DNA from 2 places in the Thermoanaerobacter siderophilus SR4 genome. Region 2 is predicted to be linked to the other one. Evidence: riboswitches for the same ligand, from Rfam matches in the RefSeq annotation. Region 2 holds a riboswitch; the other holds the start of a gene.
What was found. A riboswitch is a leader RNA that binds a small molecule or an ion and turns the genes downstream of it on or off. The one in region 2 is predicted to bind FMN.

Region 1: another riboswitch for FMN. It lies ahead of THESIDRAFT1_RS00035 (ECF transporter S component); the one in region 2 lies ahead of ribD (bifunctional diaminohydroxyphosphoribosylaminopyrimidine deaminase/5-amino-6-(5-phosphoribosylamino)uracil reductase RibD).

The regions. Positions count from the first base shown of each region.
Region 1 is NZ_CM001486.1:688-18,627, forward strand. It holds partial or broken gene THESIDRAFT1_RS13430 (group II intron reverse transcriptase/maturase) at 1-300, opposite strand, end outside; gene THESIDRAFT1_RS00035 (ECF transporter S component) at 763-1,347, opposite strand; FMN riboswitch at 1,441-1,559, opposite strand; gene arcC (carbamate kinase) at 1,644-2,585, opposite strand; gene argF (ornithine carbamoyltransferase) at 2,609-3,550, opposite strand; gene arcA (arginine deiminase) at 3,618-4,844, opposite strand; gene THESIDRAFT1_RS00055 (amidohydrolase) at 5,177-6,328, opposite strand; partial or broken gene THESIDRAFT1_RS14675 (TVP38/TMEM64 family protein) at 6,454-7,135, opposite strand; gene THESIDRAFT1_RS00065 (hypothetical protein) at 7,155-7,430, opposite strand; gene THESIDRAFT1_RS00070 (copper amine oxidase N-terminal domain-containing protein) at 7,574-8,245, opposite strand; partial or broken gene THESIDRAFT1_RS00075 (Tex family protein) at 8,339-10,476, opposite strand; one part of gene prfB (peptide chain release factor 2) at 10,517-11,554, opposite strand; one part of gene prfB (peptide chain release factor 2) at 11,556-11,624, opposite strand; partial or broken gene secA (preprotein translocase subunit SecA) at 11,641-14,335, opposite strand; gene THESIDRAFT1_RS00090 (hypothetical protein) at 14,782-15,282, opposite strand; gene THESIDRAFT1_RS00095 (transcription repressor NadR) at 15,392-15,904, opposite strand; gene THESIDRAFT1_RS00100 (DUF5317 domain-containing protein) at 15,870-16,454, opposite strand; gene THESIDRAFT1_RS00105 (HD-GYP domain-containing protein) at 16,444-17,718, opposite strand; gene THESIDRAFT1_RS00110 (hypothetical protein) at 17,939-17,940, opposite strand, start outside.
Region 2 is NZ_CM001486.1:1,264,514-1,277,047, forward strand. It holds gene THESIDRAFT1_RS06105 (2-isopropylmalate synthase) at 1-911, shown strand, start outside; gene leuC (3-isopropylmalate dehydratase large subunit) at 902-2,158, shown strand; gene leuD (3-isopropylmalate dehydratase small subunit) at 2,158-2,640, shown strand; gene leuB (3-isopropylmalate dehydrogenase) at 2,643-3,710, shown strand; gene ilvD (dihydroxy-acid dehydratase) at 3,716-5,386, shown strand; gene ilvB (biosynthetic-type acetolactate synthase large subunit) at 5,383-7,047, shown strand; FMN riboswitch at 7,045-7,159, shown strand; gene ribD (bifunctional diaminohydroxyphosphoribosylaminopyrimidine deaminase/5-amino-6-(5-phosphoribosylamino)uracil reductase RibD) at 7,244-8,326, shown strand; gene THESIDRAFT1_RS06140 (riboflavin synthase) at 8,337-8,960, shown strand; gene THESIDRAFT1_RS06145 (bifunctional 3,4-dihydroxy-2-butanone-4-phosphate synthase/GTP cyclohydrolase II) at 8,997-10,187, shown strand; gene ribH (6,7-dimethyl-8-ribityllumazine synthase) at 10,261-10,725, shown strand; gene ytvI (sporulation integral membrane protein YtvI) at 10,744-11,808, opposite strand; gene THESIDRAFT1_RS13385 (hypothetical protein) at 11,912-12,082, opposite strand; gene lepB (signal peptidase I) at 12,220-12,534, shown strand, end outside.

The DNA of each region.
Region 1 (17,940 bases), 1.3 Mb from region 2:
TTGTTGTTTTATGGTTGGCCAGTTTTCTTTGAGATACGGTAGAAGTTCATCTACTTCCATCCCATCGACTCCATGGCTTCCTTTATTTGCAACAACGCGCTTGTATGCTGCTTCCATGTTCCCTCGTTCTACTATCATTTCAAGCATCTTGCCGGTATATCTTTGTACCTCGTTTCTTCCATCTTCCGACGCCGATGATATACTATGCACTTCCGTTGTCTTTTGAAATTCCATTTCTCTATTCAACGGATAGCCTCTTTGTTGAGTTGTCTGCAGTCTCTGCATATCTTTCGAGTCCATAAGATTTCCAAAACCTCCTAACGTTCGGTCCTTCCTTATCTATTCATGTCTAGATAAGTACTATGACCTCTGCTGACTTCTCAAGGTTCAACCATACATCACTGTATGGGTTGTCACTTCAGATTTTACTTCCATGACTTATCCTTGAGACCTCCCCGGGTAAGAACGATAACTTTCATCTCATATATCTGCCAGATTTACTGTATGGGATTCGGGTAGTGTTGGACTTCGTTTTGTTACGCAAACTCATCCATCCCAATTCAGCCTCTTATCTGGTTCTTGTTCATCAGACCGAGATTTTGCCTTAAGCTTCCTTCAGATTCCACCTCACGATGGACACCCTTGCTCTTGGCTAGTGGTTCCCACTACCAAGCCCACAGCGGACTTTCACCGCCTAGTTATCGCCCATGCCGGGCGCACATAAAAATAATCCCCAGCATGCGCTGAGGATTCTCAAAAAAATCAATGTTTCAAAACTGGTGAAAGCTTTTTATATATCAATAAAGTGATTAACGAAAGCATAATTCCTTTTAGCACATTAAAAGGAAAAATACCATAAGCTATAAGGGTTCTAACATCCACTATGTTTTTATTTGCAGCCTTACTCATACCAATGATAGCATCCATAGGCCATCCCATAACTTTTTGGTACAAAGGCAGAAAAACATAATAATTCAAAAGTGAAGCAGTAAAAGCCATCACTACTGTAGCAATTGCCATAGATATAAGGGCATTTTTTCGCGTCTTATTGAATTGATATATTATGCCTGCTGTGTATACAAATATAGAACCCACAGAAAAATTTGCAATTTCTCCAATGCCACCCGATTGAGTTATAGTAGCATGGATTATGTTTTTAATAAGCTCGACCATTACACCATATAAAGGTCCCATAGCAAAAGAAGCAACTAATGCAGGTACGTCACTAAAATCCAGCTTTAAAAAGCCAGGGAATAGAGGTACCTGAAATTCCAAGTACATCAATATAAAAGCTGTAGCAGAAAGAAATCCCACTTTTACTATGGCTTGTGTTTTGGTTTTTTCCACAATTCATCCCTCCAATTTTATTTACTAAAAAAATCCTGAAGATAAATCTTCAGGATTTTTTTGTGATTTATTTCGCAAAAATAGGCACAAAAAGAAAATCTTCTCCCCTCCAGACTTTCACTGTCGGCTTTGGAATTTCACCAAATCGACCGCATGCGCGGCTCGCGGGCTATACCGCCGGTCGGGAATTTCACCCTGCCCCGAAGATTTACCTTCATCTTATTCAATTTTAATTTTATTCTCTCACTTTTATCTCTCTTTGTCAATAGTTTTTGTGAAAAATTTTTAATTTATTTTCATAAGCTTATAACTGTGCCTGCTTTTCCCTCTAAAGCTTCTAATGCTTTGCCTAAAGAAGTAATTATAGCTCGCCTTCCTACTTTTGACTTTGCAAACCTCACTGCTGCTTTAACTTTTGGAAACATACTGCCTGGTGCAAAATGGCCTTCTTCCATGTATTTTATTGCCTCTTCCACTGTCATTTTGTCAAGAAACTTTTGATTTGGCTTGTTGTAATTTATTGCTACCTTTTCAACAGCTGTAAGAATTAACAGCACATCTGCATCAATATCTTCTGCCAATTTTTCAGAAGCCAAATCCTTGTCTATTACGGCAGCTACTCCTTTTAAATTGCCATTTTCCTTAATAACAGGGATTCCTCCTCCCCCAACTGTTATTACTATTACCCCATTTTTTTCAAGTAACTTTATTGTATTAAGTTCTACAATTTCTTTTGGGTCAGGGGAGGGAACAACTCTTCTATATCCTCTTCCACTGTCTTCTACCATTTCATAACCTTTTTCTTTTATTAAAACTTCAGCTTCCTCTTTTGTGTAAAAAGGTCCTATTGGCTTTGTAGGTTTTTTAAAAGCAGGGTCATTTTTATCCACTACAACCTGTGTTATAATAGTTGCTACTTCTTTTCTGATATTTCTCTCCTTCAAAACTTCCCCTAATGCCTGTTGAATCATATATCCTATCATACCCTGGCTCTCTGCCCCACACACATCAAAAGGCATTGCAGGGACAACTTTTGATGCGACTTCATTTTGTATGACTATATTCCCCACCTGAGGACCATTGCCATGAGTAATTACAACAGAATACCCTTTTTCAATTATATCCACTAAATACCCCGCTGTCCTCTTCACTACTTCCATTTGAGCCTCTGCAGTAGGAGGCGTATTCACATCCTGCAGAGCGTTCCCTCCTAAGGCAATAACAACTTTTTCCCTCATAATGTCCTCCCCTGTAACCAATTTTAAAGCAGAGTAGCAATCATCACAGCTTTAATTGTATGTTTTCTATTTTCTGCTTGGTCCCACACTCTAGATTGTTTACCTTCTATAACATCAAAAGTAACTTCTTGTCCTTTTACTGCGGGCAAGCAATGCAAAAATATAGTATCTTCTCTTCCTGTCTTTTTCATCATTTCCTCATTCACTTGGAAAGGTCTCAAAAGAGCTTCCCTCTCTGTAGCCTTTGCTTCTTCTCCCATTGACGCCCACACATCGGTGTAAATAGCATCTGCACCTTCAAGGCCCTCTCCTGGCACACTAGTAAGTTCAAAAGTTCCTCCATTTTCAGCTGCCATTTGCCTGATTTCATCTATGAACTCTTGTGAAGGCCACAATTCTTTTGGAGAATTAATCACATAATGCATCCCCATCTTAGCGCAGCCTACCGCTAAAGTATTAGCCATGTTATTCCTTCCGTCCCCTACAAATACAAGCTTTCTTCCTTTTAAACTCCCAAATTCTTCTTCTATTGTCATAAGGTCAGCCAAAACTTGAGTTGGATGATATTCGTCAGTTAAGCCATTGTACACAGGAACACCTGCATATTTTGCCAAAATTTCCACGGTCTCCTGTTTAAACCCTCTAAATTCTATTGCATCAAACATTCTTCCTAAAACTCTTGCAGTATCCTCTATTGATTCTTTAGCTCCCAACTGAATGTCATCTGTTGATAAAAATACTGGATGTCCTCCTTCTTCACCAAAGGCAGTTTCAAAAGCGCATCTCGTTCTTGTGGACCTCTTTTCAAAAATGAGAGCAATAGTCTTACCTAAAAATCTTTGATGTACAACCCCTGCTTTTCTCTCTGCTTTTACTTGTTTAGCAATGTCTAAAATATATCTTATTTCTTGAGGGGTGTAATCTTTTAAAGTTAATAAACTCCTGCCCTTTAAATTAAATGCCATAGTCATCCTCCTTTTAGTAATTTTACTTTATTAATTTTATATTATCTTACCCTATTAGTCAAAAGGTTTATATATCTTCTCTCTTTAAAGGCATCGACATACACCTTGGGCCACCGCGTCCCCTCACTAATTCAGAGCCTTCAATTTCAATAACTTTTATTCCATGATTTACTAAGGTGGTGTTGGTTATCTCATTTCTGTTATATGCCATTACAACTCCTGGAGCAATGGCCAAGGTATTCGTGCTGTCATTCCACTGTTCCCTTGCTCCTGTTATCTCGTCACCTCCTCCACTTTCAATTAAATTGACTTTATCAAGGCCCAATGAAGTCTCTAAAACTTTTGTAAAGTCTTCTTCTACCTTCACTCTAATTGTTCCCTTTTCTCCTCTTGTAATCCTGTAAACCTTCAATTTTTCTTTTATACCAGGATATATTAAAAATTTGTCCACATCCACCATAGTAAAAACTGTATCAAGATGCATAAAAGTTCGTTTTTTTGGAATTTCTAAAGCGATTATCTCTTGTAACTCTTCTCCTCTCTCTAAAAGAGTAAGAGAAATTTCTTCAATTGCCTGTGGGGAGGTTCTTTCACTTATTCCAATAGCTATTACTTTTTTGCTGAGAACTAACACGTCTCCCCCCTCAATAGGATACTCTGAACGATAATCATACCACAATAGATTCTCCTGTACTTTTAAAGTCTTAGAATGCTTAAAAACATACTTAAGCAACATGGCTTCTCTCTTTCGAGCAGTTGTCTTCATACTGCTTATCATCACACCATTGCCAATGACCGCAGCAGGGTCTCTCATAAAATAGCAGTTTGGCAAAGGATTTATAAAAAATGGGGAATCCTTATAGACATAATCCACCAAAGATTGAGGCTCCACCTCATGCACTTCTTTTTTCAAAAGTCCTGCAATAGCGTAGTCCACTATTTCCTTGGGGGTTCTTTCCTTTAAAAAATTTGTAATTGTTTTCTTAACTTCTAAAGAAGTATTCATATATGAAACCAAATCATATATAAAAAACTCTTTTATTCCAGTATCCTGTAAAACCTCTTCCAATAAATCTTCTAAATAATAAACTGTCACTCCGTTTTCTTTTAAAGCTTGCGCAAATTTGTCGTGTTCCTCCTGAATCCTTTTAAGCCAGGGAATATCATCAAAAAGAAGCTCACTTAAAAACTCAGGGGTCAACCTTTCTAATTCTTTACCAGGCCTATGAAGGAGGACAGAATTTAATTTTCCAATCTCAGAATAGACTCGCAAGCAATTTGTGTTTTTCTCCAACTCTGTAACCCCCTCTGTCCCTTTTACTATACTACCTATCCATCAACTTTATATACCTATAGTATAAACCAATAAAATAACTTTTGCAATTTAACTCAGTAAATTAATGTAAACGTTTTGTATAAAAATAATTTAAAAAAATCTTTTGTTTGTAAAGTTTTAAATAATTATTCAAATATCCCAAGATAAAGCCTTAAAAATTCCCCAAATAAAACATGGCATGAATAAAAATAAATCATAGAATTTCAGACTGCATAAAAAATTTTTTAAAGTTATAAAAAATTATGAGGCTATTTATTCAGACTCCTCTAAATAAATAGCCCCATGACAGTTTATGCTTTATGTACTAATTTCCCATTAATAAATACATATTTTGTCCTTGTCTTCACTTCCAATGGATCTCCATCAAAGACTACAATATCAGCGTCTTTCCCTTTTTCAATGCTTCCCACCCTGTCGTCAACTCCTAAAATTTTCGCAGGGTTTATGGTGATGGCTTTTAAAGCCTCCATTTCATCCATACCATCCTTTACAGCTAAAGCAGCACATAGAGGCAAGTAATTGAGAGGTATTACAGGGTGGTCTGTCATTATCGCAACTGTAAGTCCTGCTTTTGAAAGAATACCTGCTGTCTTAAAGCTTAGATTTACAAGCTCAATCTTTGACCTTTCAGACAATGAAGGTCCCACAATAACTTTAGCATTTTCTTTCACCAATTCATCAACAATTAAATGGCCATCAGTACAATGGTCAATGGTTATATCTACATTAAATTCTTTTGCAATTCTTAAAGCTGTAAAAATATCATCTGCTCTATGAGCATGAGCTTTCAGTGGAATTTCTCTCTTTAATACTTTTACCAATGCTTCAAGGCCTAAGTCCCTTTCAGGCTTTTTGTCTTCCTCTGCATGCTCCATCTTTTCCATGTACTCCTGAGCTTTTATAAGCTCTTGCCTTAAAAGAGCCGCAACCGCCATTCTAGTTGAAGGCATTTTATGCTGCTCATGGTAAACGGATTTAGGATTTTCACCAAAAGCGACTTTTATCGCTGCTGGTTCTTTTACTATCATATCATCTATTCTTTTACCATAAGTTTTTATAACTGCAAACTGTCCTCCTATAACATTAGCACTGCCAGGACCTGTCGCAACAGTCGTAACCCCTGCTTGATAAGCCTCCTCAAAATACTTATCCATTGGATTTATTCCATCAATCGCTCTAAGTTGCGGAGTTATAGGGTCTGTCGCTTCGTTTCCATCTGCTCCTTCAAATCCCATAGCGTTTTCCCACATTCCAAGATGGCAATGAGCATCAATTAAGCCCGGCATAACAGTTAAGCCTTGAACATCAATCACTTCTGCATCCAAAGGAGCAATCAAATCCTCTCCAACATCTACAATTTTCCCGTCGTCGATGAGCACGTCTCCTTTTTCATAAATTTTGCCGGCCATTGTCAGGATTTTTCCACCTTTTAATAAGTACATATAATTCCCCCCTGAATTCATTATATATTAACATTATAGCACAAAGAAACAATTTTATGAAATCATTATCTTTACAAAACATATTCACTAAACTTTTCTGTTCAACCACGTCAAATCTTACTTTATTAAAGTTTTTTTAATTTTTCCATTATGACATCTTTTTTATAAACCCCTATTAAAAACAATAATACTGCGATAATTGCAACGATTCCTGCCATAAAGTAATTTTTATTTCCCAAATTTGCCCCTATATAGGCTGAAAAAAATATGCCTGGAAGTCTCGCAAAAAGAGTAATGATGAAAAAATTGTAAAACTTAACCGGTGTAATTCCTGCAATGTAGGAAAGGGCATCTTTAGGCATTCCAGGTATAAAAAACAACAAAAAAAGAATAGTTTCTCCTTTGGGATTGTTTATAATATAATCAAATTTTTTCAAATTTTCCTCTGAAACAATACTTCTCACAAAATTATAACCTAAAACTCTCGCTATCAAAAAGCAAATAAGAGAACCTATAGTAATACCTATGACAGAATATAAAGTGCCTAAAAAAAGTCCCAAAAAGGTATCCCCCTGCAATTTGCACTACTTCTCCCGGTATGGCAAATATAACTACTTGAAGTATTTGAACTCCTATAAATACAATAACACTAAACTTACCAAAGCTGTGTATCCACTGCCTAAATTCATAAGGGTTGTCAATTAACAAAACAAAATTCCTTCCAAAAGTTGCCATAATAACCACTAGGGTAATGGCAAAAATGACTACTAAAAATAAATTTATTACATAAGTTTTGTGCATTTTCATCCATTTACACCTCAATTTTTTATCCATTTCTCTTTTTTCTTTTTACAAAATAATCGTAAAGTTGCGAAACATCCCTACCAGCATAATTCAAATATTTTCTTCCCTTTCCACGTACAAAAGGTAACAAGCGTTTTCCATACTTTTTCCCTGCTCCTAACATAAGCCCTGTCCCTATGCCATACATAATAATTTTTTTAATAGACCTTTTAATAGCATTTTGAGAGCCCGGGCCAAAAACACTAAAGGTAAATCCGACTTTACCTTTATTACCTCCAACCCATTTGGCTTTTGGCATTTTTCTCCCCCCGTTTTCTTACGGTCCTATGTTTGTAATTTTATTATAGGATTCATTCAAAGCCATGTCAATAAAAGCACTGTCTATACAAAAAACCGGCATTTTACTGCCGGTTTTGCAACATCCAATTGCCTATGTATTTTTTAATCATTTCCCTCTACTTCTTCATCGGTGCCGTATACACTGTTTGTGACTGTCTCATTTGTATTTGCGTACACATCCTGAGATACTGTACTTTCTTCAGAATTATTTTCTATCTCCGTTTGATCTTCTTCTTCAATTTCTATATCTCCTGTTTCTTTATCGTAATTTACTTTTCCCCCTAAAATCTCAGATATAAATCTAACTGGCACAAATGTTCTATTACTTATTTCCATTGCCGGAACGTCTAAAGTATATTCTTTACCGTTTACTAAAACTTTTGTTTCACCTAAAACAAGTTGAATTGTTATATCGCCTTTTGTAATAGTAACTATCTTGGTTTCTTCGTCCCAGTCCACTTTTGCCCCAAAACCATTCATTATAGCCCGCACAGGGATTAAGGTTCTTCCTTCTTTTATCACTGGAGGTATGTCAAATTTTATCTCTTTTTTGTTGACAGATACCTTCCCTTTAAATTCCTTAGCTTTCACGCTAGCTTCTAATTTTGTCTGCGTTTGGACTTCTACCTTATTTTTAGTTTCTCCTTTTGCCTCCAGTTTAGTTTCTGTTTTAATTTTTAGCTCATGTTTCGCCTTATCTGGCTTTGCATAGACTGTTAAAGCAGAAGAAAAAACGAGTAACCCCATAAGCACAAAAGCTAATATTTTCTTCATACTCTCTTCCTCCTTTGTTTGATTTACCTTATTTTCACTATATAATTTCGGAGGAAGAAATAAATTTTTAGGGGGTACTAATTAAAAAATTTTTTATTTCATTGAAAGAGAAATTCTATTTCTCTCAATGTCAACACTTAAAACTCTCACTTTTACAATGTCTCCCACTGAAACCACATCAAGAGGATGTTTTATGTAGCTTTGAGACATCTCAGAAATGTGGACAAGCCCATCAGTATGAACCCCTATATCTACAAAGCAGCCAAAATCAGTAACATTTCTAACTGTTCCCATAAGCTCCATGCCTGGTTTTAGCTCATTTATAGTCATTACATCAGACCTCAAAATTGGCTTAGGCAAATCCTCTCTGGGATCTCTTCCAGGTTTTTTAAGCTCTGAAACTATATCATAAAGAGTAGGAAGTCCTATATCGTATTCCTCTGAAATCCTCTCTAGTCCGTATTCTTCTAAAGAATTAGCAAAATCTTTTAACTTTTTCTATCTAGTTTTTCTTTCTCATATCCAAATTTTTTCAAAAGTTTTTCTAAAGTTTCATACCTCTCTGGGTGAACTGCTGTTGAGTCAAAGATATTGTCACCGTCCAAAATTCTCAAAAAACCCGCACATTGTGTAAAAGTAGTATCTCCTAACCTTTTTACATTTTTAAGCTGCTCCCTATTTGTAAATTTCCCTATTTGATTTCTATATTCTACAATATTCTTGGCAATAGCAGCATTTATTCCTGAAACGTATTTTAATAAAGATACTGATGCAGTGTTTAAATCAACTCCTACGCTGTTTACACAATCTTCTACAACTCCATTTAAGGCATCCCCCAATTTTTTCTGGTCTACATCGTGTTGATACTGCCCTACCCCGATGGACTTTGGATCAATTTTTACAAGCTCTGCCAATGGGTCTTGAAGCCTTCGCGCCAGTGAGATAGCTCCTCTTAAACTTACGTTTATATCAGGAAATTCCTCTGTACCTATTGGAGAAGCAGAATAGACTGATGCACCTGCTTCATTCACTATCACATATTTTACCTCTCTTGAAAGTTCTTTTATAAGCTCTGCTATAAACATTTCACTCTCTCTTGAAGCAGTTCCATTTCCCAAAGCGATTAAAGTGACATTGTATTTTTCTATTAATTCTTTTAAAACCTTTTTAGAATTTTCAAAATCATTTTGAGGAGGAGTAGGGTAGATTGTTGCAGTATCCAAAAGTTTTCCCGTTTCATCCACAATGGCAATCTTGCACCCTGTCCTATACGCTGGGTCGAATCCCATAACAACGTGTCCTTTTATTGGCGGCTGGAGTAAAAGACTTTTTAGATTTTCTTTAAAAACTATTATTGCCTTTTCTTCTGCTTTTTCCGTAAGAGTATTCCTTATTTCCCTCTCTATTGAAGGAGCAATAAGCCTTTTATAGGAATCTTCAATTGCCTTCTTATAATACTCTGCAAATATTGAAGCTTTATTTACTTTTGATTCTATAAGCCTATTTATTATCCTTTCACTATCTATCTCAATTTTTACAGATATGTATTTTTCCCTTTCTGCCCTATTTATCGCCAGTATTCTATGAGGCGGTATTGTCTTTACAGCTTCTTTATAGTCATAATACATCTCATAGGGAGACCTTTCTTGTTTTAACGCCTGTGTCACTATAATTCCGTTATTCCACGTAAAACTTCTTATGTATTTTCTTATATCAGCGTCATCAGATATATCCTCTGCAATTATATCCATTGCCCCTTGGTATGCTTCTTCAACTGTTGGAACATTTTCATTAAGATAAGGCTTTGCGTATTCCTCTACATCCCCATCTGTTACCTCATTTGAAGAAATAACCTTTGCAAGAGGTTCCAAGCCTTTTTCTTTCGCAATGGTCGCCCTTGTCCTTCTTTTTGGCCTAAAAGGCCTGTATATGTCCTCCACCTCTTGTAAAGTTGTAGCATTTTCTATTTTTGCTTTTATCTCCTCTGTCAGTTTTCCCTGCTCATCAATTAACCTTATAGTATCCTGTTTCTTCTCTTCAAGGTTTCTCAAATATGTAAGTCGGTCATAAAAATTTCTTAAAACCTCATCTGACAAACTTCCTGTTGCTTCTTTCCTGTACCTTGCAATAAAAGGAATTGTATTTCCTTCATCAATAAGCTTTATTGTATTTTCCACTTGAAAGTCTTTAAGATTAAATTCTTTTTTTAACGTTTCTTTTACTCTATCCATAACTTACCCCTTTCTCACATAAATTTAAAGGGATACCTTTTTAAGATATCCCTTGTGATTTTTGCTTTAGATAAGCGTTTATAAATCCATCTATTTCCCCATCCATCACTGCCTGAACATTTCCCACTTCATAATTTGTCCTGTGGTCTTTAACAAGGGTATAAGGCTGGAAGACATACGACCTTATTTGGTTGCCCCATGCCGCCTCTCTGTGCTCTCCTTTTAAGTCTTCGATTTTTTCTTTCTTCTCTTTCATCATGAGGTCCAAAAGTTTAGCTTTAAGCATTTTCATGGCAGTTTCTCTGTTTTGAATCTGAGACCTTTCACTTTGACATGAAACCACTATGCCTGTTGGAAGGTGAGTAATCCTTACAGCAGACTCCGTCTTATTTACATACTGTCCTCCCGCACCCGAAGCCCTATAAGTGTCAATTTTTAAATCCTCAGGCCTTATTTCCACTTCAATATCATTTTCTAATTCAGGAAGTACTTCCACAAGTGCAAATGAAGTATGCCTTCTACCTGCCGCATCAAAAGGAGATATCCTCACAAGGCGGTGAACACCCGCCTCTGATTTAAGATATCCATAGGCAAAAGGCCCTTTTATCATAAGAGTGACACTTTTTATTCCTGCTTCTTCTCCTTGCAAATAGTCAAGGGTTTCTACTTCAAAACCTTTGTCATTAGCCCATCTTGTATACATGCGAAGTAACATCTCCGCCCAGTCTTGAGCCTCTGTACCACCTGAGCCTGCATGAATAGAAAGTATGGCATTGTTTTTATCATAGGGGCCATTTAATAGGGTTTTTATCTTTAAATCCTCTAACTTTTTCTTGAGCTCTTTGTATTCCTTGTCTACTTCATCAGTTATCGACTCATCCCCTTCTTCTAAACCCAATTCAATAAGTGTATTTAAGTCTTCCCATTTTGACACAAGAGAATTGTACTCTTCTAAAAGTTCTTTTAAGGCTTTTTGTTTTTTAGCTAATTCCTGTGACTTTTTTATATCGCTCCAAAAAGCAGGATCAGACATCTTTTTGTCTATTTCTTCTATTTCTCTTTTGACACTTTCTATGTCAAAGAGAAACCCCCATTTCTTTTATTTCTTCAATCATGTTTGAAACTTCTGCTTTGTAGTCTTGCAACAAACCGCATCTCTCCTTTTTAGTATTTTATATTGGCACCACAACATTTTTTTATATTTTTTACCACTGCCACAAGGACATGGGTCATTTCTGCCAACTTTTTTGCCTTTAACAACTGGCTGTTTTTTCTCTTCTGCGTCTACATTAGTGGAAATAGGTTTCGCCACCTGTTCTCTTTGAATCATATTGTCTTTATTAATTTGAATGTGATACAAGAATTTAACAGTATCCTCTTGTATGCTTTGTATCAAGTCTTCAAACATATCAAAAGCTATTTTTTTGTACTCAATAAGAGGGTCCACTTGTCCATAAGCTCTTAAGCCTATGCCTTGACGCAATTGGTCCATTTCGTCTATGTGGTCCATCCACTTAGTATCTACAACTCTTAAAAGAACTATTCTTTCGATTTCCCTCATTTGTTCTGGACCAATTTCTGCCTCTTTTTTCTCATACTGTCTTACTGCCTCTTCATATATTATGTCAGTCAAAACCTCTTTGTCAAGCCTATCTATATCAACATCAATAGCCACGCTGTCTTTTTCAAGGAACATGTCGTAAAGATGGTCTAAAAGCCCTTTTATATCCCATTCCTCAGGATACTTACTTCCTGCAGTATATATCTCAACATTTCTCTCTATTATACTTTTTACCATCTCAAGAATAGACTCTTTTAAGTTTTCACCTTCAAGTACCTTTCTCCTTTGGGCATATATTATCTCTCTTTGTTTGTTCATTACATCGTCATACTGCAAAACGTGTTTTCTAGTGTCAAAGTTTATACCCTCTACCTTTTTCTGGGCCTGCTCTATTTGTTTTGTCAAAATCTTATGCTCTATGGGCTGGTCATCATCAATTCCCAGACTGTCCATCATGTTCTTTACTCTTTCTGAGCCAAAAAGTCTCATCAGGTCGTCTTCTAAAGATATATAAAATCTTGATTCTCCTGGGTCACCTTGACGGCCTGCACGTCCTCTCAACTGATTGTCTATTCTCCTAGCTTCGTGCCTTTCAGTACCTATAATGTAAAGCCCACCCAGCTTTACAACCTCATCGTGTTCTTTTTCAGTCTCTTTTTTCGCCTCTTCAAGAAGCTCAAAATATCTCTCGCGGGCTTTTTTAACTTCCTCGCCTGAAACAGGGCCATATCCTGCAGCTTCGTTAATAATTTCTTTTGAGTAGCCCTCCTCAAGCATCTTTTTCTTAGCTATAAATTCAGGATTACCTCCTAAAAGGATATCAGTACCACGGCCTGCCATGTTTGTAGCAATTGTAACTGCTCCTTTTCTTCCTGCCTGTGCTATTATCTCTGCTTCTTTTTCATGGTACTTTGCATTTAATACTTGATGAGGTATCCCTCTTTTCTTTAACATGGCGCTTAATTTTTCAGATTTTTCAATAGAAATTGTACCAACTAGAACAGGCTGACCTTTTTTATGATGTTCTACAATGTCCTCAACAACAGCTTTAAACTTGGCTTCTTCTGTTTTGTATATCACATCAGGATGGTCTATTCTTATCATCGGCTTATTAGTCGGTATTACTACAACATCTAATCCATAAATAGCCCTAAATTCTTGCTCTTCTGTTTGAGCTGTACCTGTCATACCAGCTAATTTTTTATACATTCTAAAGTAATTCTGGAATGTTATGGTGGCTAAAGTTTTGCTTTCTCTTTCTACCTTAACCCCTTCCTTTGCCTCAATAGCCTGATGGAGGCCTTCACTGTACCTTCTCCCAAACATAAGCCTTCCTGTAAATTCGTCCACTATGATGACTTGACCATCTTTTACCACATAGTCTATATCTCTTTTCATTATAGCATGGGCCTTTAAGGCTTGGTTAATGTGGTGAGAAATTTCCATATTTTCAATATCAGCAAGGTTTTTAATTCCAAAAAATTTTTCTGCCTTAACTATCCCTTTTTCAGTCAAACTTACAGCCTTTGCTTTTTCATCAACTACATAATCTTCATCTTTTCTCAAAGTCCTCACAAATCTGTCGGCTAACTTATACATGTCTGTGGATTTTTCGCCTATGCCAGATATGATAAGAGGAGTCCTTGCCTCGTCTATCAGTATGCTATCTACCTCGTCTACTATAGCATAATTAAGTTCTCTTTGCACCATGTCTTCTTTGTATATAACCATGTTGTCTCTTAAATAATCAAAACCGAATTCGTTGTTGGTTCCATAGGTTATATCAGCAGCATAGGCTTTTTTTCTTTCTTCAGGGCCCATATCGTGAAGTATTACTCCAACGCTCAGCCCCAAAAACTCGTATATCTTGCCCATCCAATCGCGGTCTCTTTTTGCCAAGTAATCATTGACAGTTACAATGTGAACTCCTTTGCCCTCTAAAGCATTAAGATATGCAGGTAATGTCGCGACAAGGGTTTTACCTTCACCAGTTTTCATTTCAGCAATGCGTCCTTGGTGAAGGACAATGCCGCCTATCACCTGCACTCTAAAATGTTTCATTTTAAGAGTTCTCCAAGCGGCCTCTCTTACCACCGCAAAAGCCTCGGGAAGTATATCATCAAGAGTTTCACCATTTTTCAATCTATTTTTAAATTCATCTGTTTTCGCCCTAAGCTCTGCATCCGTAAGTCTTGCCATTTGATCTTCATATGACAAAACCTTATCGGCAATTGGTTCCAATCTCTTAACTTCTCTTTCACTGTAGCTGCCAAATATTTTTTCAACTAAGCCCAACATTTTTATCACCTTCTAAGGTTATTAATCAACTATATATTATATCACTATGCAGTCTTTATGGCAATAAAAAGCAGTTTTTTTCAAGAATATTTTACACTCTCTTCATACAATTTTCACAAAAAAGAACGTCTCAAAATGATGCATTCTCTGTCTTAGACAAAGTTCCATTTTTATTGGCATTTTACATCGTTCGCTCCAGGTGACATCACAGACTAAACTAAAGCTCGACCTCTGACTCAGGCGGGGTTCCGGGCACATTCGACATCCCTGTCTCAGGTGCCCGCCTCCGCCATCCGTGGCTTCGGCCCCGCCTTCGTCTGTCGGTCTCGCTAAGTTTAGTTGCTGCTCTGTCAAGTCGCTTCACTTATGCAAAATGCCAATACATCATAAAGAGTTTGTCTACAGACTGAGAACATCTCAAAATGAGACGTTTCCTTTTTAAAAGGTTAATTTTTTATGTCCACAGCTTTAAACTTCAAAATAGGATTTAATACGTAAAATAGTGCCAATGCAATTGCAGAATCTATTGTGTGGTGAATCATTGTCCCTACTCCTACAACCACAAAAGCCTTGTAAAAATCAAATCCAAAAGGCATCACCACAATTGCTTCTAAAACAGCATGTATTGGAAGTGTAACAGCTAACGCCACGGGAAAAGAATATCCTCTTTGTATCATTTTAGCTCCAACATAGCCAAACACTGCGTGAACCGCTGCTCTTGCTGCTATTATAGGTCCCAATTTTATTAAAAATCCTATCGCAGATACAACACCCACAAATACCGCTGTTGCAGGACTTATAAGCATTGCCAGCATTACAGGTACATGGGATGCCAGTGTGGCTGAGAAAGGCGGAATAACTATCCCTAAAACTCCTCCAAAAGCCAAAGGTATAATAAGGGATAGTGCTGCTAAAAGCCCTCCAATAGTAATTTCTCTTGTCTTCACGTTAAAACCCCCATTTTTTACTTTTCACAATTATAGTATACACAGATGTATATACACCTGTCAATAATAAAATAACCACTTTTTAAAAATTTTTAAAGTGGTTAAGTCCTTATTCTATTAAAAAGCCTTTTTCCTTTAAGACCTTTTGTATTCTATCTAGTACCTCTTTATTTTCCCCTTCAACAGTGTGAAGATGCACTCCATCCGTCAGAGAAGACAAAAGGGTCGCTTTTCCTTCTTTTACAAACTCCATGAATTTACTTACATCATACCTTGAAGAAAGCATTAAAAGCCCTTTTATCTCCCCATAGAAGGGATGCTCTACAATTACATCTAGCACTTTTCCGCCATTGTCAACTATTAAATTTAACTCCTCCTCTGTTCTGTCGTATCCGTGTTTGACAGCAAAAACCCTTTTTACAGTGTTTTCTTTTACAATGTCTATTATATAACCTTGAGGGGTAGACAATATTTTAATCCCTTTAGCCCTTAAAATAGCTATATCTTGCACAATAATTTGCCTTGTCACTCCAAACCTTTTAGCAAGGTCAGAGCCGGATATAGGCTCTTTAGCATTCTTTAAAATTTCAACTATTTTGTTCCTTCGCTCTTGTGCCGTCATGATTCTTCACCTTTTTAAGCATAGCATTTGTAACAAGTAAAAACGTGCCTGTCGCCATTATAAAATCTCCTATGCTAAAGGTTTTTGGCAATGGATAAGGTTTGGGCAATACTAGAACATCTGCTAAAAATTTTAACCGTGTATAATTTGTCAAAACTTGATGGGTAGCAATTTTATTTGCCTGAAGGTCAGGGATGAGATTATTAAGTCCCGCTGCCTTTAAAGCATCAACAGAGACAGGCATCCTTCCTCCGTTGACAAATATAACGATAAAATTTAAAAGCACTCCAATGCTTATTATTCTAAAATACTTGTTATCTCTATTGTACCACAATCCTATGAAAAGCAAAAGATAAACAAAGAAGTGGATATAAGACCGGTATTCCATAATGACGTGAAACTTATTAGCAAGGTTTAACATACCAAACTCCAAAACAAAAGCAGCTATAAAAAGGCTGGGTTTTTTTATGTCAATATCAGCAATTCCGCTGATTTTTCCTCTTCTTAAAGTTCCGTAAATTAGAGAAGCACCAAGTGAATCAAATATCATGCTTAAACTCCTCCCTATTCTTTTCAAAAGCTTTTTTAAAGGCGTTTATTATTTTAGGGCTAAACTGCGTCCTTTCATGTTCTAAAATTATTTTATAAGCTTCCTCTTGTGAAAAAGCCTTTCGGTAGGGCCTGTCTGAAACTAAAGCATCGAAAACGTCTGCGAGGGAAAGTATCTGCGCTTCCAATGGTATTTCGTCACCTTTTATGCCATCGGGATATCCACTTCCATCGTACCACTCGTGATGGTATTTCACCCATAGAGAGGCCTCCTTTAAAGCCGGAACATCTCTTAAAATTTCATAGCCTTTTTGGGGATGTTCTTTTATTATGCTTAATTCTTCATCAGTTAACTTCCCTGGCTTATTTAAAACTTCCTCCTTTACACCTATTTTGCCTATGTCATGTAAAAGTGATGCAATCCTCACCATTTCAGTGTGAGACTCACTAAAACCAAATTCTCTACAAAGTAAAGCCGCAATTTTTTCAACGTTTTTTGAATGACCCGCTGTATATTTATCCTTTGCATCAAGAGCTTTTACAAGCACATTTATTGTGTCGTAATAAGACTGCTTTGAGTCCATGTAAAGCTTAAACATGTATCGTATCATAAAAAGGGGTATGAAAAGTAAAATAAGACTAACATAACCTATCCTTATAAAAGCTTCTGACATGACTATACCTAAAAAGGCAAGAAAGAGAAAGTTTGGAATCATCCATTTAATTTCTTTTGTTAAAACATATGTAAGTGATTTATTTGTTAAAAAAGATAATAATATTGCTACAATAGAAGTATTTAAGAAATAATATACAATTGCTGCTAATATTGCAGATAAAAGGTGTTTAGGATATATATAATTTCCAGGAATACCTCCAGTATATTTATATATTAATCCGCCAATACCTACACTTAAAGCTATTTGTGATATATTAAATAATGTTTTATAATAAGGGAAATTAAATATATGTCTTACTCTACCATCCATATATTTTCCAATTTGAAAACCAATACCTATAGCAGCAATCAAAGCACCTTCATATGGGCCAAAAATAAGTACAGCCATTAAATCAATTGCAAATGCAACAGATACAGTAATTTCTTTTGATATATATATTGGCATTGATTCAGCCAAAGCTGCAAAAAATCCAAATAAAATTATATCTACAATTCTATTTGTAGGAACATTTAACATAGAATATTCAATGAAAAATAGTCCTAATGCTATTATTATAGAAATATATATTTTTACTCTTTTGTTAAGCATAATAAACCTCCTATTTTCAATCTAAAAAACACCTCAAACCGCCTAACCCCACGCTAAATTTGCACCTCCAGCTAATGCAAGTGCCATTAAAACTAACAATATTTTTATAAGTGTCGTTTTGTTCATCCTGAAACCCTCCTTTGCTGTGATAACTCTTCTGCCCTTAGGCTTCAGGTAACGCTACGCTAAGCAACTTTTAAGCGGTTTGGGTGTTAAAAAACT
Region 2 (12,534 bases):
GATTACACGTTTTTATCGCAACTTCTGATATACATCTTAAATACAAACTTAAGATGTCAAGAGAAGAAATGCTTGAAAAAGCCGTTGAAATGGTAAAATACGCAAAAGGAAAATTTGATGAGATTCAATTTTCAGCAGAAGACGCTTCAAGGACTGATTGGGATTTCTTAGTAAAAGTTTTTAGTGAGGTAATTGATGCAGGAGCAAATGTAATAAATGTGCCCGATACTGTGGGATATGCGATGCCAAGAGAATTTGGAGAACTCATAAAATACATCAGAAATAATGTTCCCAACATCGATGGAGTAATGATAAGTGCTCATTGTCACAATGATTTAGGAATGGCTGTAGCGAATTCTTTGTCTGCCATAGAAAACGGAGCAACTCAGGTAGAAGTGACTGTAAACGGAATAGGAGAAAGGGCAGGAAATGCAGCTATGGAAGAAGTAGTGATGGCATTAAATACGAGAAAAGATTATTTTGGCCTTGTTCACGGAATAAACACTAAAGAGATATACAATACAAGCAAATTGGTAAGCGAACTTGCAGGAATTAAACTCCAACCTAATAAAGCAATTGTAGGTGCTAATGCTTTTAGACATCAAGCGGGAATTCACCAACATGGAGTTATAAACAACAGAGCTACTTATGAAATAATGAAACCAGAGGACATTGGAATAATTCCAGATACTTTTGCATTAGGTAAGCTTTCAGGAAGAAATGCTTTTGAATTGAAAGTCAAACAATTGGGGTACAATAATCTTTCACCAGGAGAATTAAGTGATGCTTTTAGAAGGTTTAAAGATTTGGCAGACAGAAAAAAGGTCATTGTGGATGAGGATATAAGATTTGTTGTTGAAGAGACTTTGGAAGAGTTTAGGAGTTTTAAGGAGGGAGAAGCTTGGGCTTAACATTGACACAAAAGATATTGTCAGCAAAAGTTGGTAGAGAAGTAAAACCAGGGGAGTTAATTGAAGTTGATGTGGATATGGTGTTAGGCAATGACGTCACTGCTCCTGTTGCTATAAAGGAGTTTGAAAAGATAGGCATTGATAGAGTTTTTGACAATACAAAAATTGCCCTTGTTCCTGATCATTTTGTTCCTAATAAAGATATAAAATCGGCGGAGCAAGTGAATATAATGAGAAAATTTGCAAAAAAACATGGAATAGTAAATTTCTTTGAAGTAGGGCAAATGGGAATAGAGCACGCACTTTTACCCGAAAAAGGACTTGTACTTCCTGGGGATGTTGTCATAGGTGCCGATTCTCATACTTGTACCTATGGCGCTCTTACTTGTTTTTCTACAGGAGTTGGAAGCACTGACATGGCGGCAGCGATGGCGACAGGCAAGGCTTGGTTTAAAGTGCCAGAAGCTATAAAATTTGTGTTAAAAGGCAATTTGCAAAAATGGGTAAGCGGAAAAGATGTTATCTTGTATATAATCGGAAAAATAGGAGTTGACGGAGCTTTATACAAATCTATGGAATTTACAGGAAACATAAAAGCTTTGTCAATCGACGATAGATTCACAATTGCCAATATGGCAATTGAAGCAGGGGCTAAAAACGGTATTTTCGATTTTGACGAAATTACCGACGCATATGTTAAAGGGAGAGCAAAAAGAGAATATAAAGTATTTGAAAGGGATGAAGATGCTGAGTACAGTGAGGTTTATGAGATAAATTTGGATGAGATAAGGCCTCAAGTAGCATTTCCTCATTTGCCTGAAAACACCAGAAATATTGATGAGGTTGGAAAAGTGAAAATAGACCAAGTGGTTATTGGTTCTTGCACCAATGGACGCATATCAGACATGGAGATAGCTTATAAGATATTGAAAGGCAAAAAGGTTCATCCTGATGTAAGACTTTTAATTTTTCCTGCAACACAGGAAATATACTTAGAATGTGTTAAAAGAGGTTACATCGAAGAGTTTATAAAAGCAGGTGCGGCAGTATCTACTCCTACGTGTGGACCTTGCCTTGGCGGACATATGGGAATTCTGGCTAAAGGAGAAAGGGCACTGGCTACTACTAATAGAAATTTTGTAGGAAGAATGGGACATCCTGAGAGTGAAGTGTATCTTTCAAGTCCAGCTGTTGCGGCGGCTTCAGCTATTGCAGGATATATCGTAAGTCCAGAGGAGGTAGAATGATGCAGGGGAAAGCCATAAAATATGGGGACAATATAGATACAGATGTTATAATACCAGCAAGGTATTTAAACACATCAGACCCACAAGAATTGGCACAGCATTGCATGGAAGATTTAGACAAAGAGTTTAAAAACAAAGTTCAAGAAGGAGATATACTGGTTGTAGGTGAAAATTTTGGTAGTGGATCCTCCAGAGAGCATGCGCCAATTGCTATTAAAGCATCTGGTATATCCTGTATAATTGCTAAGTCGTTTGCAAGAATTTTTTTCAGAAATGCGATAAATATAGGGCTTCCGATATTAGAATGCAAAGAGGCAGTAGATGGGATTGAAGAAGGTGATATTGTTTTGGTTGATACAGATAATGGAATCATAAAAAATTTGACTAAGGGAACAGAATTTAAAGCTCAACCCTTTCCTGACTTCATAAAAGAAATAATGAAATATGGTGGACTTATAAATTATGTCAGAGAGAAGGTGTGACATTGTTTAAAATTGCTGTTTTGCCTGGAGATGGAATTGGACCTGAAGTCATAGAAGAAGGGTTAAAAGTTTTGTCTGCTATAGAAGACAAGTACAAACTTAAATTTGATGTAAAAAAGTATCCCTTTGGAGGAGAAGCTATAGATAAATATGGTGTTCCCTATCCGGAAGAGACAAAAAATGCATGTCTTTCCAGCGATGCTGTTCTTTTGGGAGCAGTAGGTGGACATAAATGGGATGACCTTGAGGGGGATAAAAGGCCAGAAGCGGGTCTTCTGGCTTTAAGAAAAAGCCTAGGGGTTTATGCAAATCTAAGGCCTGCTGTTCTTTATCCTCCTTTAAAAGAAGCTTCTCCTTTAAAAAACGAGTTATTACAAGAGGGTTTAGATATTCTTGTGGTAAGAGAACTTACTGGTGGCATTTATTTTGGACCGAGAGGAACAGTTGCTATAGATTATGGTTTTAAGGCTTATGATACAGAAGTGTACCAGACTTCAGAGATAGAAAGGATAGCGGTTATTGCTTTTGAAGCGGCTTTAAAGAGGAAAAAGAAAGTCACTTCTGTAGACAAGGCAAACATTTTGGATTCTTCAAGATTGTGGAGAAAAACGGTAGAAGAAATAAGTAAGAGATATCCTGATGTTGAGTTAAACCATATGTATGTAGATAATTGTGCTATGCAACTAATTAAAAATCCTTCTCAATTTGATGTAATTCTCACTTCCAATATGTTTGGCGATATATTAAGTGACGAGGCTTCCCAACTTACAGGTTCTATAGGTATGCTTCCTTCTGCTAGCTTAAGAGAAGATAAAGTGGGGCTTTATGAACCTATACACGGTTCTGCTCCAGATATTGCTGGAACAAAAAAAGCAAATCCTTTAGCTACAATACTGTCAGTTGCTATGATGCTGGAATATTCTTTTGACCTTATAGATGCTGCTAATGACATAAAGGATGCAGTAAATAAAGTTTTAGAGGCAGGTTATAGGACTTTTGATTTAGGAAAAGGAATAATTTTAAATACTCAGGAGATGGGAGATAAAGTGGTAGAGTATGTAAAGGGGTGAGGAGATTGATAAGCGATAGCATAAAAAAAGGAGTTGAAAAGGCGCCGCATAGGTCACTTTTATATGCTTTAGGCTTGACTTATGAAGAGATAAAAAGGCCTATTATAGGAGTTGCAAACTCAAAAAATGAAATTATACCAGGTCATATGCATTTAGACAAAATAGCTGAAGCTGTAAAAGCAGGCATCAGAATGGCAGGAGGAACCCCTATAGAGTTTTCCACTATTGGTGTTTGTGATGGCATTGCCATGAACCATAAAGGTATGAAATACTCTTTAGGGAGTAGAGAACTTATTGCAGATAGCATTGAAATCATGGCAATGGCCCACGGTTTTGACGGGCTTGTGCTTATACCTAATTGCGACAAAATAGTACCGGGAATGCTTATGGCAGCAGCACGCCTAAATATTCCTGCAATAGTTGTAAGCGGAGGCCCAATGCTTGCAGGAAAGTGTAATGGAGATACCTGTGATTTGAGCAGTGTTTTTGAGGCGGTAGGGGCTCACAAGGTTGGTAAAATCACTGAGGAAGACCTCTACAGGATAGAGCTTAACGCTTGCCCTACCTGTGGTTCCTGCTCTGGTATGTTTACCGCAAATACTATGAATTGCTTGACAGAAGCTTTAGGAATGGGACTTCCAGGAAATGGCACAATTCCAGCTGTTTATTCTGAAAGGATAAGACTTGCAAAACAAGCTGGAATGAAAATCATGGAGCTTGTAGAGAGAGGAATTAAACCTTCCGATATACTTACAAAAGAGGCATTTATAAACGCCTTTAGTTTAGACATGGCTTTAGGTGGTTCTACAAATACAGTATTGCACTTAAAAGCTATAGCTCATGAGGCAGGCGTAGATATACCTTTAAATGAGATTAATGAGATTAGTACAAGAGTACCTAATTTATGTAAATTAAGTCCTGCAGGGAAATACCACATAGAGGACCTTTATTTTGCAGGCGGAATTTCAGCTGTTTTAAAAGAGCTGACGAAAGCTGATCTCATAAATACTGAAGTGTTAACAGTTACAGGAAAGACATTGGGAGAGAATATAAAAGACGCGAAAATTTTAAATCATGATGTGATAAGGCCAATAGACAACCCTTACAGCAGTACTGGAGGTCTTGCGATACTGTACGGGAACATTGCAAGAGAAGGAGCTGTTGTAAAAGCATCTGCTGTAGCAAAAGAGATGTTAAGACATGAAGGACCAGCAAAGGTATTTAATTCTGAAGAAGAGGCTATTGAAGCAATATATGGTGGGAAAATACAGAAAGGCGATGTGGTAGTAATAAGATACGAAGGTCCAAAAGGTGGGCCGGGAATGAGAGAAATGTTAAGTCCTACTTCAGCCCTTGCAGGTATGGGACTTGACAAAGATGTCGCTCTTATAACAGACGGTAGATTTTCAGGTGCAACAAGAGGAGCTTCCATAGGACACGTCTCTCCGGAAGCTATGGAAGGAGGAGAAATAGCGATTATTGAAGATGGGGATATTATTGAAATTGATATTCCCGCAAGAAAAATTAATGTGAAATTAACTGATGAGGAGATTAAAGAAAGAATGAAAAGATGGGTAAGACCTGAACCAAAGATAAAAACTGGTTATATGGCAAGATATGCAGAACAGGTGACTTCTGCAAATACAGGTGCAGTTTTTAAGGGGGGAGGTATATGAAGTTAAAAGGAGCGCAAGTAGTTATAGAAGTTTTAAAAGAGATGGGCGTTGATACTATATTTGGCATACCAGGAGGAGCAGTTATTCCCATTTATGATGCTCTTTATGACTCTGATATAAGGCATATTTTAGCTACTCACGAGCAAATGGCAGCCCATATGGCAGATGGTTATGCAAGAGTTACGGGAAGGGTAGGGGTTTGCTTTGCTACCTCTGGCCCCGGTTCTACCAATCTTGTAACGGGTATAGCTAATGCTTATATGGATTCAGTACCTGTTGTGGCGATAACAGGACAGGTTCCTACAAATCTCATAGGAAAAGACGCTTTTCAAGAGGTTGACATAACAGGTATTACGATGCCTATAACTAAACACAACTTTATTGTAAAGTCTCCTGATAAACTGGCAGATACAATAAGGCAGGCATTTGCAATAGCCAAAAGTGGAAGGCCTGGTCCTGTGTTAGTAGATATTCCAAAAGATATACAGAATGCTGATATAGAATATGTTAAGGAAATGGGAGATAGTATTAATATAAAAAACAATGTCAATGGAATAGTTTCGCAAAAAGAGTTAGACAAAGCCATTGAATTCATTTTGCAAAGTAGAAAACCTGTAATATTTGCAGGAGGAGGAGTGATTTGGGGAGAAGCATCAGAGGAACTTATAGAATTTGCAGAGAAGACCAATATACCTGTTGCTACTTCTTTAATGGGATTAGGATGCTTTCCAGAAGACCATCCTTTGTCATTAGGTCTTATTGGCATGCATGGAAGCAGATTTGCAAATTTGGCTGTGTATAAATCAGACCTTGTGATAGCGATAGGAACGAGATTTAGCGACAGAGTCGCTGGCAAAGCAGGAGGACTTGCACCGAATGCCAAAATAGTCCATATTGATATTGACCCTGCAGAATTAGGGAAAAACGTGGAAGTAGAGGTAGCAATTATAGGTAAAGTAAAAGAAGTATTGAAACTTTTAACGAATAAACTTCCATTCATTGAGAGAAAAGAATGGTTAGAGGAAATTTCTTTCTTGAGAGAAAAGCACGGATTAAAGTATAAAAACGATGAAGTTTTGAGGCCTCAGTGGATAGTAGAAAAAATTCAAGAAATTTCGAACGATGACCTTATAATAGCCACTGAAGTGGGACAAAATCAAATGTGGGCTGCCCAGTTTTATAAATTTAAACACCCCAGAACCTTTGTTACATCAGGGGGATTAGGGACAATGGGCTTTGGGCTTCCTGCTGCAATAGGAGCGCAAGTAGGAAGGCCAGATAAAAGAGTTGTAAACATTGCAGGTGATGGAAGTTTAAGAATGAATATACATGCCTTAGAAACAGCTGCTGTATATAATATTCCGGTTATAACGGTACTACTCAACAACCAAACTTTAGGCATGGTAAGACAGTGGCAAAATCTTTTGTATGACAAGAGATTTTCCCACACAGATTTGAACGCAAATTTGAATTTTGCTAAGCTTGCAAACGACTTTGGAGTAGAAGGAATAAGAGTTACAACAAAAGAAGAATTTGAAAAAGCGTTTAAAAAAGCCTATAGCGAAAAAAGACCTTTTATGATAGAATGTATTATAGACAAAGATGAGATGGTGCTTCCATTTATCCCCGCGGGGGGAACTGTTGAAAATACAATTGGATAAAACCTTCAGGGATCGGTGAAATTCCGTACCGGCGGTATAGCCCGCGAGCCTTTTGGCAGACTCGGTGAAATTCCGAGGCCGACAGTTAAAGTCTGGATGGGAGAAGGAGAAATATTCCCCAGGGAATATATTCTCTGGGGTTTTTTTAACCCTGAAGGTTTAACCTTCAGGATTTTTTAGTATAGGAGGGATTAAATTGGAAGAATATATGAAAAGGGCTTTAAAACTGGCTGAAAAAGGATGGGGATACACAAACCCTAATCCACTTGTGGGTGCTGTAATAGTTAAAAATGGAAAAATAATAGGTGAGGGTTATCATGAATATTTTGGAGGTCCCCATGCTGAAGTAAATGCATTAAAAAATGCAGTTGAAGATGTTAAAGGTTCTACTATGTTTGTAACACTTGAACCTTGCAGCCATTATGGCAAAACACCACCTTGTGTTGAAGAAATAATTAAATCTGGCATTAAGAGAGTGTATATAGCGATGGAAGACCCAAATCCTAAAGTTAGCGGAAATGGTATAAAAAGGTTAAAAGAGGCGGGAATAGAAGTACAGGTTGGGATGATGGAGAAAGAAGCGAGGAAACTCAACGAAATATTTGTTAAATATATTACGACAAAAATTCCATTTGTAATATTAAAATCTGCTATGAGCATTGATGGGAAGATTGCTTGTTATAATGGAAATTCTAAATGGATTACAAATGAGAAATCAAGAAAATTTGCTCATAAAATAAGAGGACGTGTATCCGCGATTATGGTTGGGGTAAATACAGTAATTAAGGATAACCCAATGCTTACAACAAGGTTAGAGGGGTACAAAAGTCCTGTAAGGATTATTGTGGATAGTAGAGGTAGAACGCCACTTGCCTCAAATGTAATAAGAGACAAAGCGGCAAAAACGATAATTGCTACAACAGAACTTATGCCAAACAGTGTAAGAAAGAAACTTGAAGATATGGATATTGAAGTTATTATATTAAAAAACGACAATGGAAAAGTACCTTTAAAAGAGCTAATGATAAAACTTGGAGAGAGGGGGATTGATAGTGTATTGATTGAAGGCGGTGGGACATTAAATTGGTCTGCACTTAAAGAGGGAATTGTTGATAAAGTTATGTTTTTTATATCACCTAGAATAGTAGGAGGAGAAAATGCTTTAACACCTGTAGAAGGTATAGGCTTTTCAAATATAGAAAATTCAATAGAATTAAAAAATATAGAGATTGATAGAATAGATGATGATATACTAATAACAGCATATGTAAGAAAGTAGGTTATGGCGTATGTTTACTGGAATTATAGAAGAAACAGGAACTGTTAAAAATATTATACATGGTACTTTTACAAAAATTGTTATAAAATGTAGCAAAGTCCTTGAGGGAACAAAAATAGGTGATAGTATAGCAGTTAACGGTGTATGCTTAACTGTTACTAATATGTCAAACGAAAGTTTTGTAGCTGACGTTATGCCTGAAACCATGAGAGCAAGCAATTTAAAAGATTTAAAAATTGGAAACATTGTCAATCTTGAAAGAGCACTTCAAGTTGGAAGGAGAATGGGTGGGCATATCGTAACTGGTCATATAGATTGCGCTGGAAAAATCATAGACAAAAGGCAGGAAAAAAATGCTTTTATATTTAAGATAGCTATCAATAAAGAATTTACAAAATACATTGTGCGTAAGGGAAGCATTGCGGTAGATGGTATAAGTTTAACGGTTGTTGAAGATGGAGATGATTATTTTACTGTTTCAATTATTCCACATACAATGCTTAAGACGACATTGGGTTATAAAAGGGTAGGAGATAGTGTGAATATCGAAGTTGATATACTTTCTAAGTATGTAGAAAAACTAATAGCGCAAAAGGATATAAAAGATTTATTGAAAGAAAATGGATTTATATAGATTTAGATGACTTTTCTAAGTTAAGGAGGAAAGACTATGTTTGATAGGATAGAAGATGCAATAGAAGATATAAAGCAAGGAAAAATGATTATTGTTGTTGATAATGAAAACAGGGAAAATGAAGGCGACTTAGTCATGGCAGCAGAAAAAGTTACCGGAGAACATATCAACTTTATGATAAAGTATGGACGGGGTCTTGTATGTGTTCCAATGACAGAAAAGAGACTTGATGACCTTGGCATTTACCAGATGGTTGAGAATAACACTGACCATAAAGAAACTGCTTTTACTGTATCTGTAGACTATAAAGAATGTACCACTGGTATTTCTGCCTTCGAAAGAGCACTAACGGTGAATAAATTAGTAGATGATAATTCAAAGCCAGAAGATTTTACAAAGCCAGGACATATCTTTCCTTTAAGAGCAAAAGATGGTGGTGTCTTAGTAAGAGCAGGACATACAGAAGCAGCTGTAGACCTTGCAGTTCTTGCGGGACTCAAACCTGCTGGAGTAATATGCGAAATCATAAAAGATGATGGAAATATGGCAAGGCTGCCTGACCTTTTGGAGTTTGCAAAAAAATTTGGGTTGAGGATTATATCTATTGAAGATTTAATAGAGTACAGAATGAAAAATGAAATACTTGTGAGAAGGGTAGCACAGGCGAAACTTCCAACAAAATATGGGAATTTTGAAATTGTCGGGTATGAAGAAATATTAACAGGAAAACAGCATGTAGCTCTGATTAAAGGAGACATAAATAGGGATCCTGTACTTGTGAGGATACATTCAGAGTGCCTGACGGGGGATATATTGGGGTCATTAAGATGTGACTGTGGTGACCAGCTTCATGCGGCAATGGAAAGAATAGGACAGGAAGGAGGAGTACTAGTCTATCTGAGACAGGAAGGAAGGGGTATAGGACTTTTAAACAAGATTAAGGCGTATCATTTGCAGGATCAAGGGTTTGATACTGTTGAAGCGAATATTAAGCTTGGCTTTCCACCCGATTTAAGAGAATACAGCATAGCTGCCCAGATTTTGAAAGATATAGGAGTTAAAAAGATAAGGATTATGACAAATAATCCGCAAAAAATTATGGAATTATTAGACTATGGTCTTGAGGTTGTAGAAAGGATTCCTATAGAAATTTGTCCAAATTATTATAATGAAAAATATCTCAAAACAAAAAAAGAAAAAATGGGACATCTAATTTTGGAAGTGTGAAATGCTATGCAAAAAGTGAATTGAATGTAATTATAAGCACAGTGAAGAACACTAGTAAGGGGAGTGCATAGTTATGAAAATATACGAAGGAAAACTTACGGTAGAAGGAAAGAAATTTGGAATTGTGGTAAGCAGATTCAATGAATTTATAACTAACAAACTTCTCGAAGGAGCACTTGATGCCCTAAAAAGGCATGGTGCTTTAAATGAAGATATTGAAATTGCATGGGTACCTGGAGCATTTGAAATACCACTTATAGCTAAAAAGATGGCTGAATCTAAAAGATATAATGCAGTAATTGCACTTGGAGCAGTAATAAGAGGAGAGACACCCCATTTTGATTACGTTGCAAATGAGGTATCAAAAGGTATTGCAAAAATATCTCTTGATACAGAAGTTCCAGTTATATTCGGCGTTCTTACCACAGATACAATTGAGCAAGCTATTGTAAGGGCGGGAACAAAAGGTGGGAATAAAGGTTTTGAGGCAGCCGTTACAGCAATAGAGATGGCAAATCTAATAGATGAAATAAAATAAGGGCAAAATGCCCTTATTTTATTTCCAAGGAGGAATAATTTCTGCTTTTTGAAGAGCTTTAAATACTACTACAAATACAGGCCCTATTACAAGCCCTAAAGCACCGAAAAGTTTTGCACCTATAAACATAGATAAAAGCGTAACAAGAGGATGAAGTCCGATACTCTGACCTACAATCTTAGGCTCTATCATTTGTCTTACAACTACCACCAAGCCGTACAGTATTAAAAGATATATCCCTACCATGTAGTTTTTCATTATGATGTTATAAAGCGCCCATGGTACCATGACAGCACCAGAACCAAGTACGGGCAATGCATCTACAATGGTTACAAGAAGACCCAATAGAAATGGATAGTCAAAACCTATCATTGCAAGGCCTATGGAGACTTCCAAAAAGGTTATAAGCATTATTGTTGCTACTGCTCGCAGATAACCGAAAAATGTCTTTAAAAGGTCTACCTGAATATTTTTTGCATGCTGTGCCCAATGAGATGGAATCTGCCTTTTTATAAAATCTAGTATAAGCTGTTTATCTTTGCTTATAAAAAAAGTAGCAACGAGTGTTATCAAAGTCATAAAGAAAAAATTAGGCAATTTTGTTGCAAAATTCAAAAGCCATGTAGCAAGATTTTTTGCAAATAATGATATATAGTTTAAAATCGATTGCATGTTGTTTTCAATAAGGGATGTAATATTTGGGGGTAATGTTACGTAATACATTCTTATTCTATCAACGAGATTTAAAATTATGTCATTAATAGTATTTGCATAATTTGTACTTATTTCCGCAAGAGAACTTAGTTCATATATAAGTTGTGTTATTGATATTGCAATAAGTGATCCTATCACGCCTATTAATATCAAAAGTAAAATAAAGGATGCTAATCCTCTCGGCACCTTTAATTTTTTCTCTAAGAAATTTACACCAGGATCGATTATCACAGCGAAAAGCAAAGCCACTACAAATGGCATCAAGAAAGGAATAATTTTAAATATGATTAAGTAAAATATAATAAAGACAGCAACAATGAGCAGTGCTTTTTTTATTATATCACCGTATCTCAATAGAAAATTATTCACCGTTTTGACCTCCTTTTTCTTTATTATAATATGAGAATTGATGAAAGTCTATCATTAAGAGTAATTATTGACTATAATAAAAAAATCCGCCGAAACGGATTTTTTAAAGGGCGGTTTTTATTTTTGCTATTTCTTTTGATTTTTGGGCAAGTTCGCTTCGCGTTATAATTCCTTTTTCTACTAGTAAATCTATGAGGGAAAGTAAAGCCAATAAATTTTTGTACTCTGTGTCTTTTATTTCGGCTAAATCTAGAAGATATTCTATTTCTCTCATTTTACATCTCTCCCAAATAATTCTTTAATTTTATTATTGACATATATTAGAAAAATATGCATACAAAATAAAAAAATTAGAATTTGTTTGAAGTTTATGCTATAATATCACTGTACTTTTAAGTGAGGAGAGAAAATATGGGCAAAAATGTACAAAAAGAAATATTAAGCTGGATATTTACTATAGCTCTTGCTTTTTTAATTGCAATGTTTATAAGAACTTATGTTTTTGAATTGGTAGATGTACCCACAGGTTCAATGTTAAATACTATTCAAATAAATGATAAATTTATTGTAAACAAGTTTATATACAGGTTTGAACCTATAAAACGAGGAGATATTGTAGTATTTCGTTTTCCTGACGACCCAAAAGTTAATTTTGTAAAAAGAGTTATTGGCATTGGTGGAGATGTAATTGAAATAAAAAATGGTCAGTTAATAAGAAATGGAAAA